Regions from separate parts of the Streptomyces sp. NPDC048417 genome, predicted to be linked through region 2. Evidence: riboswitches for the same ligand, from Rfam matches in the RefSeq annotation. Region 2 holds a riboswitch; the other holds the start of a gene.

Region 1 (5,115 bases), on a different contig from region 2:
CCCCGGTCGCGGCGGTCTGCCTCTGGTACGACGTCGGCTCCCGGCACGAAGTCAAGGGACGTACCGGCCTGGCTCACCTTTTCGAGCACTTGATGTTCCAGGGCTCCGCCCAGGTGAAGGGCAACGGACACTTCGAGTTCGTCCAGGGCGCCGGCGGCTCGCTCAACGGCACCACCAGCTTCGAGCGAACCAACTACTTCGAGACCATGCCCGCCCACCAGCTGGAGCTCGCCCTCTGGCTGGAGGCCGACCGCATGGGCTCCCTGCTCGCCGCCCTGGACGACGAGTCCATGGAGAACCAGCGGGACGTCGTCAAGAACGAGCGCCGCCAGCGCTACGACAACGTCCCCTACGGCACCGCCTTCGAGAAGCTGACCGCGCTCGCCTACCCGGAGGGCCACCCCTACCACCACACGCCGATCGGCTCGATGGCTGACCTGGACGCGGCCACCCTGGAGGACGCGCGGGCGTTCTTCCGCACCTACTACGCGCCCAACAACGCGGTGCTCTCGGTGGTCGGCGACATCGACCCCCAGCAGACCCTTGCCTGGATCGAGAAGTACTTCGGCTCCATCCAGGCGCACGACGGCAAGCCCGCCCCGCGCGACGGTTCGCTGCCCGACATCATGGGCGAGCAGCTGCGCGAGGTCGTCGTGGAGGAGGTGCCCGCGCGCGCGTTGATGGCCGCCTACCGGCTTCCGGAGGACGGCACGCGCGTGTCCGACGCGGCCGACCTGGCCCTCACCGTCCTCGGCGGCGGCGAGTCCTCCCGCCTCTACAACCGCCTCGTACGGCGCGACCGTACGGCCGTCGCCGCCGGCTTCGGCCTGCTGCGGCTCGCCGGCGCACCCTCCCTGGGCTGGCTGGACGTGAAGACCTCCGGTGACGTCGAGGTGCCGGTCATCGAGGCCGCCATCGACGAGGAGCTCGCCCGGTTCGCCGAGGAGGGCCCCACGCCCGAGGAGATGGAGCGCGCCCAGGCCCAGTTGGAGCGCGAGTGGCTGGACCGGCTGGGCACCGTCGCCGGCCGCGCGGACGAACTGTGCCGGTTCGCCGTCCTGTTCGGTGACCCGCAGCTCGCCCTGACCGCCGTCCAGCGCGTCCTCGCGGTGACCCCGCAGGAGGTCCAGGAGGTCGCCAAGGCCCGGCTGCGGCCCGACAACCGCGCGGTGCTCGTCTACGAGCCCAAGTCCCCGGAGGCGGTCGAGGACGCCGACGTACCCGAGGACCCCGAGGCCGAGGCCACGGTCGAGGCCGCAACCGCCGAGCACGACGACGAGGAGACGGCCAAGTGACCGAGCTCGCCACCATGGAATTCCACCCCCGGCCCCAAGCGGGCGACGCCCGGCCCTGGGCCTTCCCGGCACCCGAGCGCGGCACCCTGGACAACGGCCTGACCGTGCTGCGCTGCCACCGCCCCGGCCAACAGGTCGTCGCCGTCGAGGTGCTCCTGGACGCGCCCCTGGACGCTGAGCCGGCCGGCCTGGACGGCGTCGCCACGATCATGGCGCGCGCCTTCTCCGAGGGCACCGACAAGCACTCCGCCGAGGAGTACGCCGCCGAGCTGGAGCGGGCCGGCGCCACCCTCGACGCACACGCCGACCACCCCGGCGTCCGGCTCAGCCTGGAGGTCCCCGCCTCCCGCCTGAGCAAGGGAGTCGGGCTGCTCTCCGACGCGCTCAGGGCACCCGCCTTCGCCGACAGCGAGGTCGAGCGGCTGGTCCGCAACCGCCTCGACGAGATCCCGCACGAGCTGGCCAACCCCAGCCGCCGGGCCGCCAAGCAGCTCTACAAGGAACTGTTCCCCTCGACCACGCGGATGTCCCGTCCGCGCCAGGGCACCGAGGACACCGTAGAGAAGATCGACGCGGCCGCCGTACGCGCGTTCTACGACCGGCATGTGCGGCCCGCCACTGCCACCGCGGTCGTCGTCGGCGACCTGACCGGCATCGACCTGGACGAGCTGCTCGGCGACACCCTGGGTGCCTGGCGCGGCTCCACCGCCCAGCCCCGGCCCGTGCCCCCGGTCTCCGCCGACGACACCGGCCGTGTCGTCATCGTGGACCGCCCCGGAGCGGTCCAGACGCAACTGCTCATCGGCCGCGTCGGTGCGGACCGGCATGACCGCGTCTGGCCCGCCCAGGTACTTGGCACCTACTGCCTGGGCGGCACCCTCACCTCGCGCCTGGACCGCGTCCTGCGCGAGGAGAAGGGCTACACCTACGGCGTCCGTGCCTTCGGGCAGGTCCTGCGGTCCGCCCCCGACGGCAGCGGCGCCGCGATGCTCGCCATCAGCGGCTCCGTGGACACCCCGAACACCGGCCCGGCGCTCGACGACCTGTGGACGGTGCTGCGCACCCTCGCCTCCGGGGGACTCACGGACGCCGAGCGCGACGTCGCCGTGCAGAACCTCGTCGGCGTGGCACCGCTCAAGTACGAGACGGCGGCGGCCGTCGCCGGCACCCTGGCCGACCAGGTCGAGCAGCATCTGCCCGACGACTTCCAGGCCACGCTCTACCGGCAACTGGCCGCCACCGGCACCGTGGAGGCCACCGCGGCGGTCGTGAACGCCTTCCCGGTCGACCACCTGGTGACCGTCCTCGTCGGCGACGCGGCGCAGATCAAGGAGCCCGTCGAGGCCCTCGGCATCGGCGAAGTGACGGTCGTCGCCGCGGAGTAGGCGGAGCAAGCCGAGCGAAGCGAGCGGCGAAGCAACCAGCGCGTCCGGACGAGCGGCACGCGCGCGTGAAGCGGCCCTGGTGACTGGTGCGTCACCAGGGCCGCCGAATGTCCGAATTAGGGCGGAGGTTGCCTGTCTGCCCTGTGGGATGCGCGACAAAAGACGTGATCCGTTTGAGCATTGCGAGGACGTCCTCGTAGGTTCTTCCGGGCTGTTCGTCAGGCAGTGCGCCGCGCCCGCGGCACCGGACAGCCATCGCCGAGTCCCCGTACGGCGCGAGCCAGGGGAGCCGGGGACCCACGCAGTCCCTGGGGTGAATCGGGCGCCCGCGCGAGCCGCGAGGGGGCCCGTAGGAGACCTTCCTGCTCCGAACCCGTCAGCTAACCCGGTAGGCGAGAGGGAAGGAAAGGACCAGCCTCTACATGGCGTTCATGTGCGCCTCCGGGAAGCACCGTCGTCCCGGCCGGGTGAAGCGCACCACCGCGCAGGCCGCCGGCATCGCGGCCCTCACCACCACGGGTGTCATCGGCACCGTCTCGGCCGCCCCGGCGCTCGCCGCCGAGAACTCCGTCGAGCAGACCGGCCTCACCCCGGTCATCACCGTCAGCGACTCGGTCGCCGACCAGATCGACGCCCAGGCCGCCGCGCAGCAGGCCGCCGCCGAGCGCAAGGCGGCCGAGGAGGCCGCGCGCAAGAAGGCCGTGGAGAAGGCCAAGAAGGAGCGCGAGGCCGAGGTACGCGCCGCGCGGGAGGCGGAGCGCAAGCGCCTCAACGCCTTCGTCGCGCCGATCTCCGACTCGTACGTCTCCACCGGCTACAAGACCGGCGGCTCCCTGTGGTCCTCCGGCGCCCACACCGGCATCGACTTCCACGCCGCCACCGGCACGGTGGTGCACGCCGTCGGCACCGGTACGGTCGTCTCCACCGGCTGGGGCGGGTCCTACGGCAACCAGATCGTCATCAAGATGGCCGACGGCATGTACACCCAGTACGGCCACCTGTCGTCGATCGGCGTCTCGGTGGGCCAGAAGGTCACCCCGGGCCAGCAGATCGGCCTCTCCGGCGCGACCGGCAACGTGACCGGCCCCCACCTCCACTTCGAGGCCCGCACGACCCCGGAGTACGGCTCGGACGTCGACCCGGTCGCCTACCTCCGCAAGCACGGCGTGAACGTCTGACCGACCACGGCGCGCACGCTCGGCGCGCGAATACCGCGCGCACGCCCCGCGCGGGTTACGGCGCGCACGCCCCGCGCAGCCCTCGCGGGGGCGCGGGGGCGCGGGGCGCGGGGCGCGGGGCGCGGGGCGCGGGGCGCGCGAGCATGTCACCACGGCGTGTGCGTTCTCCGAGCACCCTGCGTGCACCGCTCCCGCGCGACCCCGGCGTGCACCTCTCGCGCGAGCCCCCTGGCGTGTGCGCCTCCGCCCCGAGCGCCGCATGAAGGTTTCCGCGCGGGCGCACCACATATCTCCGACCGCGCGCCCCCGACGATGAACACGTGACGCCACAGGGCGGCAGTCCCGAAGCCCCGGCCCCCCGAGCCGGGGCTTTCGTCGTTTTCGTGACCCCGGTGTCCAAAAAATATGCATGGATTCAGGGCCGCCGTCGGAAATTCCCGCCCATTGCAATAGAGTCACGGAACGGACGCCACTCGGCGGCGTTTCACGGGGATTAAGGCGGAGGTCGGACATGCGTATTCCGGCGCACTCGGTATGCACAGCGATCCGGGACGACATCGTCGCGGGTGTCTACGAGCGCGGCAGCCGGCTCACCGAGGAACTCCTGGCCCGTCGCTACGGCGTCTCGCGCGTCCCCGTCCGCGAGGCCCTGCGCACCCTGGAGGCCGAGGGCTTCGTGGTGACGCGCCGGCACGCGGGCGCGTGCGTCGCGGAACCGACCGAGCAGGAGGCCGCCGACCTGCTGGAGATGCGCCTGCTCCTGGAGCCGCTCGGCGCCTCCCGGGCCGCCCAGCGCCGTACCGAGGCCCACCTCAAGGTGCTGCGCGGACTCGTCAGGCTGGGCCAGGAACGGGCCCGCAGGGGCGGCAGCGAGGACCTGCGCTCCCTGGGCGGCTGGTTCCACGAGACGCTCGCCCAGGCCACCGGCAGCCACGCCCTGACCTCGACACTCACCCAGCTGCGGCACAAGATCGCCTGGATGTACGCCGTCGACGCGCCCGCCAACCCCGTGGAGTCCTGGGCCGAGCACGGCGCCATCGTGGACGCCGTGACACGCGGCGACAGCGAACGCGCGCGGGCGATCACCGCGCTGCACACCGAGCGGTCCACGGTCTCCCACCGGCTGCGCTTTTCCGGCGGCGCCGACCGGGCGAACGGTGTGAGGACTTCGCAACACCCCGTAAACATGACGGGCCTGCGGCATTAACACAGGCGCCGTATACAAAGACGTGTTATTCGGTGGAGCGGTATTTACGT
Region 2 (5,115 bases):
CCGGAGCCGGGTGCGACGAAGGAGTGCCGGATGCCGCCGCCGAGTTTGGCGCTGACGTCACGCTGGGCGAAGGCGTAGCCGCCGCCGTCGGCCGCCTTGCACTCGTAGATCTGCCTGCCGGTGATGACGGAGGCCTGGAGGCCGCCGCCCCCGAGGTCGGTGACGGTGGTGACGGCGTGCAGTTGGCCGCGGACCGCCCCGCCCGGGAACTCGGCGGTGTGCAGGTTGGCGTAGAAGGATCCGGGGTCGGTGGTGAGCTGTTTGAGCAGGGCCTTGTCGGTGACCTTGACACTGCCGGTGACGCTGTGCCCCTTGGCCTTCTTCAGCAGCTTCCCGAAGTCGATCTTCACCCCGCCGTTGGTCCCCTCGGCGCCCTGATGGATGTGCAGGTCGGTCGGCCTGCCGGTACCGCGCCAGGTCACGGCGACGGTCACCTTGCCCCCCTTGACCTGGATGAACTCCAGTGCCACGCCGTCCTTGTCCCCGACGGCGGGCCCACCGGCGACGGGCACCTCGTTGGCGCCGCGCAGACTGGCGACGAGGACGACGGAGCGGGTGGAGCCGGTGGAGCTGTGGCTGATGGAGCTGAGCCGGGCTGCACTGTGGCTGGTGGCGGCGGATGCCGGGACGGCGGCACCGCCGAGAGCGGTCACGGTGACGGCTGCGGCGACGAGGCTCTTGCGGCGCGTTGCATTGATGACCATGATTCCGTTCTCTCCCCCTGTGTCAGCCGACGCCCCCTGCGTCGGCTTCTGGGGAGGGGTACGGAGCAGATCCTAGATTGGACTCAGTCCAGGAGTGTGACGTGCGTCACAGGAATTTACTCCTGGGCTCGGCCTCTCGGGAAACCAAGTCGGCAGCATGGGCAGGGGGCTAGCCCGCCCGGTGCACCACCGCGTCGCACAGCTCCAGGAGCGTCACCTTCGCGTCGCATTCGACCAGCGGGGCCAGCGCGGCCCGGGCCTCCTCCGCGTACCGGATCGTGTCCCGGCGCGCCTGCTCCAGGGCCGGATGCGCCCGCAGGGCCGTCAGGGCCTCCGCGTGCCGCGCGTCGTCCGTGAGGTCGGAGTCCAGCAGCTCGCACAGTGCGATGTCCTCGGCCAGGCCCAGCCGCGCCGCCCGCTCCCGCAGCCGAAGCACCGGAAGCGTGGGGATACCCTCGCGGAGGTCGGTCCCCGGGGTCTTGCCGGACTCGTGGGAGTCGGAGGCGATGTCCAGGACGTCGTCGGCGAGCTGGAAGGCGACACCGAGGCGTTCGCCGTACTGGGTGAGGACGTCCACGACCGTCTCGTCGGCGCCGGACATCATCGCGCCGAAGCGGCAGGAGACCGCCACCAGCGAGCCGGTCTTGCCGCCGAGCACGTCGAGGTAGTGGTCGACCGGGTCACGCCCGTCCGACGGACCCGCCGTCTCCAGGATCTGGCCCGTCACCAAGCGTTCGAACGCGAGGGCCTGGACCCGCACCGCCTCGGGTCCGAGGTCGGCGAGGATCTGCGAGGCGCGCGCGAAGAGGAAGTCACCGGTGAGGACGGCGACCGAGTTGCCCCATCGGGTGTTGGCGCTGTCGACCCCGCGCCGCACGGCCGCCTCGTCCATGACGTCGTCGTGGTACAGCGTGGCCAGGTGGGTCAGCTCGACGACCACGGCCGACGGCACCACGCCCGGCGCGTACGGGTCACCGAACTGCGCGGCCAGCATCACCAGCAGCGGCCTGAACCGCTTCCCGCCGGCCCGCACGAGGTGCTGCGCGGCTTCCGTGATGAACGGGACCTCACTTTTGGTGGCTTCTAGCAAGCCCTCCTCGACAGCCGTCAATCCGGCCTGGACATCGGCTTCCAGAGCCTGGTCCCGCACGCTCAGCCCGAACGGCCCGACGGTCACGAGGGGTCTCCTGTCTGCTGGTGTCCACTGGCGATTACACGGTTTGTCGATAGGTCGCTGCCATCACTCAAGTCAGCGTATCCGGTCAGGTTTCGATCACCGAGGGCGCCCACCGTTACACCTCGGGCGCTTTCGGATCACGACCGGTATGTTTTTGATCAGCCGATACAACCTGACATCCAATGACTTAACAGGAAGTACCGACAGTTGTCCCGAACCGGGGCGTAAGCCGTGTCCCCGGCCGAGGCGTGGACCGCGTCCCGGACCAGCGCCGTCACCGGGTCCGACGCCGGACCGTCCGGCAGACCACCGACCACGGACGATCACACCCTCTCCGCCCGACGTCACCTGCCCGGAGGTACCCCCTTCGCCGCCCGCCAAAGCCGACGGGGGCAAACCGCACCGATCCGCACCCGCACCCCTTACGAGATCACGCACGAGGACCTCCGCACGACGTTCGCCGTCCGAACGTCGCTCCCCACGCGCACGCGCGCGTGGCGCCCAGTGGCGGACGAGCCCGGACTTGCCTCGACCGACGGACGGGGCTGGCCTCGACCGTCGAGCGGCCGACAGCGCGGCCCCGGTGCAACGCGAGCGTCGGCACGGTCGGTACCTCCTGAGACGGCTGCATGTCCCTCCGGACGGCGGCCCTCGCACCCGAGCCGCTCAAGGCGGTCGCCGTGGCCCTCCACGGACGGCCACTATGACAACGACGCGCGGTGCGGCGGAGGTTCCGCCCTCACGGTGGACACACGCGCGTGGACGGCCGCGCCGCCCGCCGCCGGGTCGGTGAGCCCGCCACCCCCTGCTCCGACGTGAGCGGAATCACGTACGCCCGTCACAGGTGAACTCCCGGCGGATTCCAAGCCCTTGGGTCGCCCGACGGCCTTCGAGACGCCCGGGCGGACGAAGCCTCCGGGCGTCAACCTCCCCACCGCGCACGATCAGCGGCACGCGCGCGTACCCGGGCCGCACGGAGTTCACGAGGGCGCGCCGGAGAGGCCACACGACCGGATGAACCGGCTGCACAGAACCCGCTGCCGAGCCACACCCGACCGGACCCCACCGGTTCGGCCCATCGAGCCGGAATTCCACCGAACAAGGCAATTCGGACAATCTCCCGAATTGCCTGTGACGCGGGCCACTTCTTCCACCCCAATCACTGCAATCCGCACGAATGACTGCGAGGCACTTTTCCGCTGATGCCGGGAAAAACGGATTCCGCGAATCCCTCTTGTCCGATTCGCCTTAATTGCCGTTTCGTGAAGTAGGTCACGTGGCCCGGAGTGCCACAAAGGCGGTAAGGCGACCCTTCCTCACCTTTCCCTGTGGGCGAGTTGAGGATTGGCAGCCGCAAAGGATCAAGCGGCCTATACGACTCAGATCAAGGTCAATCGGCGTGTTGTGTGAATCAGGTACTTGTTCCGGACATGTGCTCTCGCATACGTTCCCGCTCGCCGGGCGGACGCCGAATCCTGCCGCCGCCCGTCGTGACCCATCGACGAGTCCATTCGCACGGCAGGAGCGGGGAAACCAGGTAAGTCGCCGGACCGGGCGACCGATGTCACCGACGGACGTCGTACCGGAACGGCTAGGGGTGAAGTCGCCTCGCCTCAGGGCGGAGCGGCCGGGCACTCCCCGGGCCCGAACCCGACAGCTCACCCCGCAGGCGACGGAGAGGAACCACGACATGTCTGCTGCCGCCCAGCACCGCCGTCCCCGCCGTAACCGCATCGTCCGCAAGCTCGCCGTCGTCGGTAGCGGCGCCGCCGTTCTCGCCCTGCCGCTCATCGGGGCGACCGCCGCCTCCGCCGCCACTTCCACCACCTCGACGGCTTCCACGACGCTTGCCGGGTACCCGAACAACCTCGACGGCTGGATCCGCGAGTCGCTCGCGATCATGGCCGAGAAGAACATCCCGGGTTCCTACAACGGCATCTACCGCAACGTGATGCGTGAGTCCTCCGGCAACCCGCAGGCCATCAACCTCTGGGACTCCAACGCGGCCGCCGGCATCCCCTCCAAGGGTCTGCTCCAGGTGATCGACCCGACGTTCAAGACCTACCACGTGGACGGCACGTCGTTCGACATCTACGACCCGGTCGCGAACATCACCGCCGCCTGCAACTACGCCGCCGCGCGGTACGGCTCGATGGACAACGTGCACGGCGCGTACTGACCGGCGCCGTCAGCCGAAGAGTCTTTCGAGGACGACGGCGATGCCGTCGTCCTCGTTCGACAAAGTGATCTCGTCGGCCACCGCCTTGAGTTCGAGATGGGCGTTGGCCATGGCCACCCCGTAGGACGCCCAGTCGAACATGGGGATGTCGTTGGGCATGTCCCCGAAGGCGACGGCCTGTTCGGGGCTCAGCCCCAGATGGTCGGCGGCCAGCGCCAGCCCGGTCGCCTTGGTCACCCCGCACGGCTGGAGCTCGACGGTTCCCGGCCCCGACATGGTGACCGTCGCCAGCGATCCCACCACCGCGCGCGCGGTCGCCGCCAGTTCGTCGTCGGACAGGGTGTGGTGGCGCAGCAGCACCTTGCTGATGGGCGCGCACCACAGGTCGTCGCGCCGGTCGACGCGCAGCGCGGGCAGCGTGGGGTGGGGCATCAGATAGCCCGGCTCGATGAGCGTGAGCCCGTCCACGCCGTCCTGGTCGACCGCCGCGTACACCTGCCCGACCTCGGCCTCGATCTTGCCGAGGGCGGTCTCCGCCAGTTCCCGGTCCAGGGTGACCGACCACAGCAGCCGGTCAGCGCCGGCGTCGTACACCTGCGCGCCCTGGCCGCAGACCGCGAGACCCGTGCAGCCGAGGTCGTCCAGGAGGGGGCGCACTCTCGGCGCGGGACGGCCGGTCACCACGAGATGCCGGGCACCCGCCCGGCCGGCCCGCGCGAGCGCGGCGAGCGACCGTTCCGACAGGGTGTCGTCGGCGCGCAGCAGCGTGCCGTCCATGTCGGTGGCGATCAGTGCGTACGGGGAGGGTGCGACCATGATCAGAGAATACGGACAGCACGCCCCTGAGACTCACTGTGCGTTTCGGCCTCAATTGGCGCCAGCCGTCGCCTTGATGGGGCGATGTCAGTGGGGCGCGTTACGTTGGCGGTGTGTTGACGGCACCGATCGGACGGGGGCGGGCGTGGTGACGGACGTACCGGGGGACTTCCGGGCGCATCTGCTGGAGGCGGCGACCGGGGTGCTGGACCGGTTCCCGCGGGAGCCGCGGCCGGAGA

What was found. A riboswitch is a leader RNA that binds a small molecule or an ion and turns the genes downstream of it on or off. The one in region 2 is predicted to bind cyclic di-AMP.
Positions count from the first base shown of each region.
Region 1: it holds a riboswitch for cyclic di-AMP, as region 2 does, so the genes downstream of both, AB0D59_RS42645 (M23 family metallopeptidase) here and AB0D59_RS13750 (transglycosylase SLT domain-containing protein) in region 2, are expected to answer to the same signal.

Region 1 is NZ_JBEZKI010000038.1:21,618-26,732, forward strand. It holds gene AB0D59_RS42635 (pitrilysin family protein) at 1-1,295, shown strand, start outside; gene AB0D59_RS42640 (pitrilysin family protein) at 1,292-2,680, shown strand; cyclic di-AMP (ydaO/yuaA leader) riboswitch at 2,927-3,090, shown strand; gene AB0D59_RS42645 (M23 family metallopeptidase) at 3,103-3,858, shown strand; gene AB0D59_RS42650 (GntR family transcriptional regulator) at 4,370-5,065, shown strand.
Region 2 is NZ_JBEZKI010000007.1:233,046-238,160, reverse strand. It holds gene AB0D59_RS13760 (CHRD domain-containing protein) at 1-704, opposite strand, end outside; gene AB0D59_RS13755 (polyprenyl synthetase family protein) at 874-1,881, opposite strand; cyclic di-AMP (ydaO/yuaA leader) riboswitch at 3,371-3,566, shown strand; gene AB0D59_RS13750 (transglycosylase SLT domain-containing protein) at 3,572-4,060, shown strand; gene AB0D59_RS13745 (HAD family hydrolase) at 4,070-4,876, opposite strand; gene AB0D59_RS13740 (hypothetical protein) at 5,025-5,115, shown strand, end outside.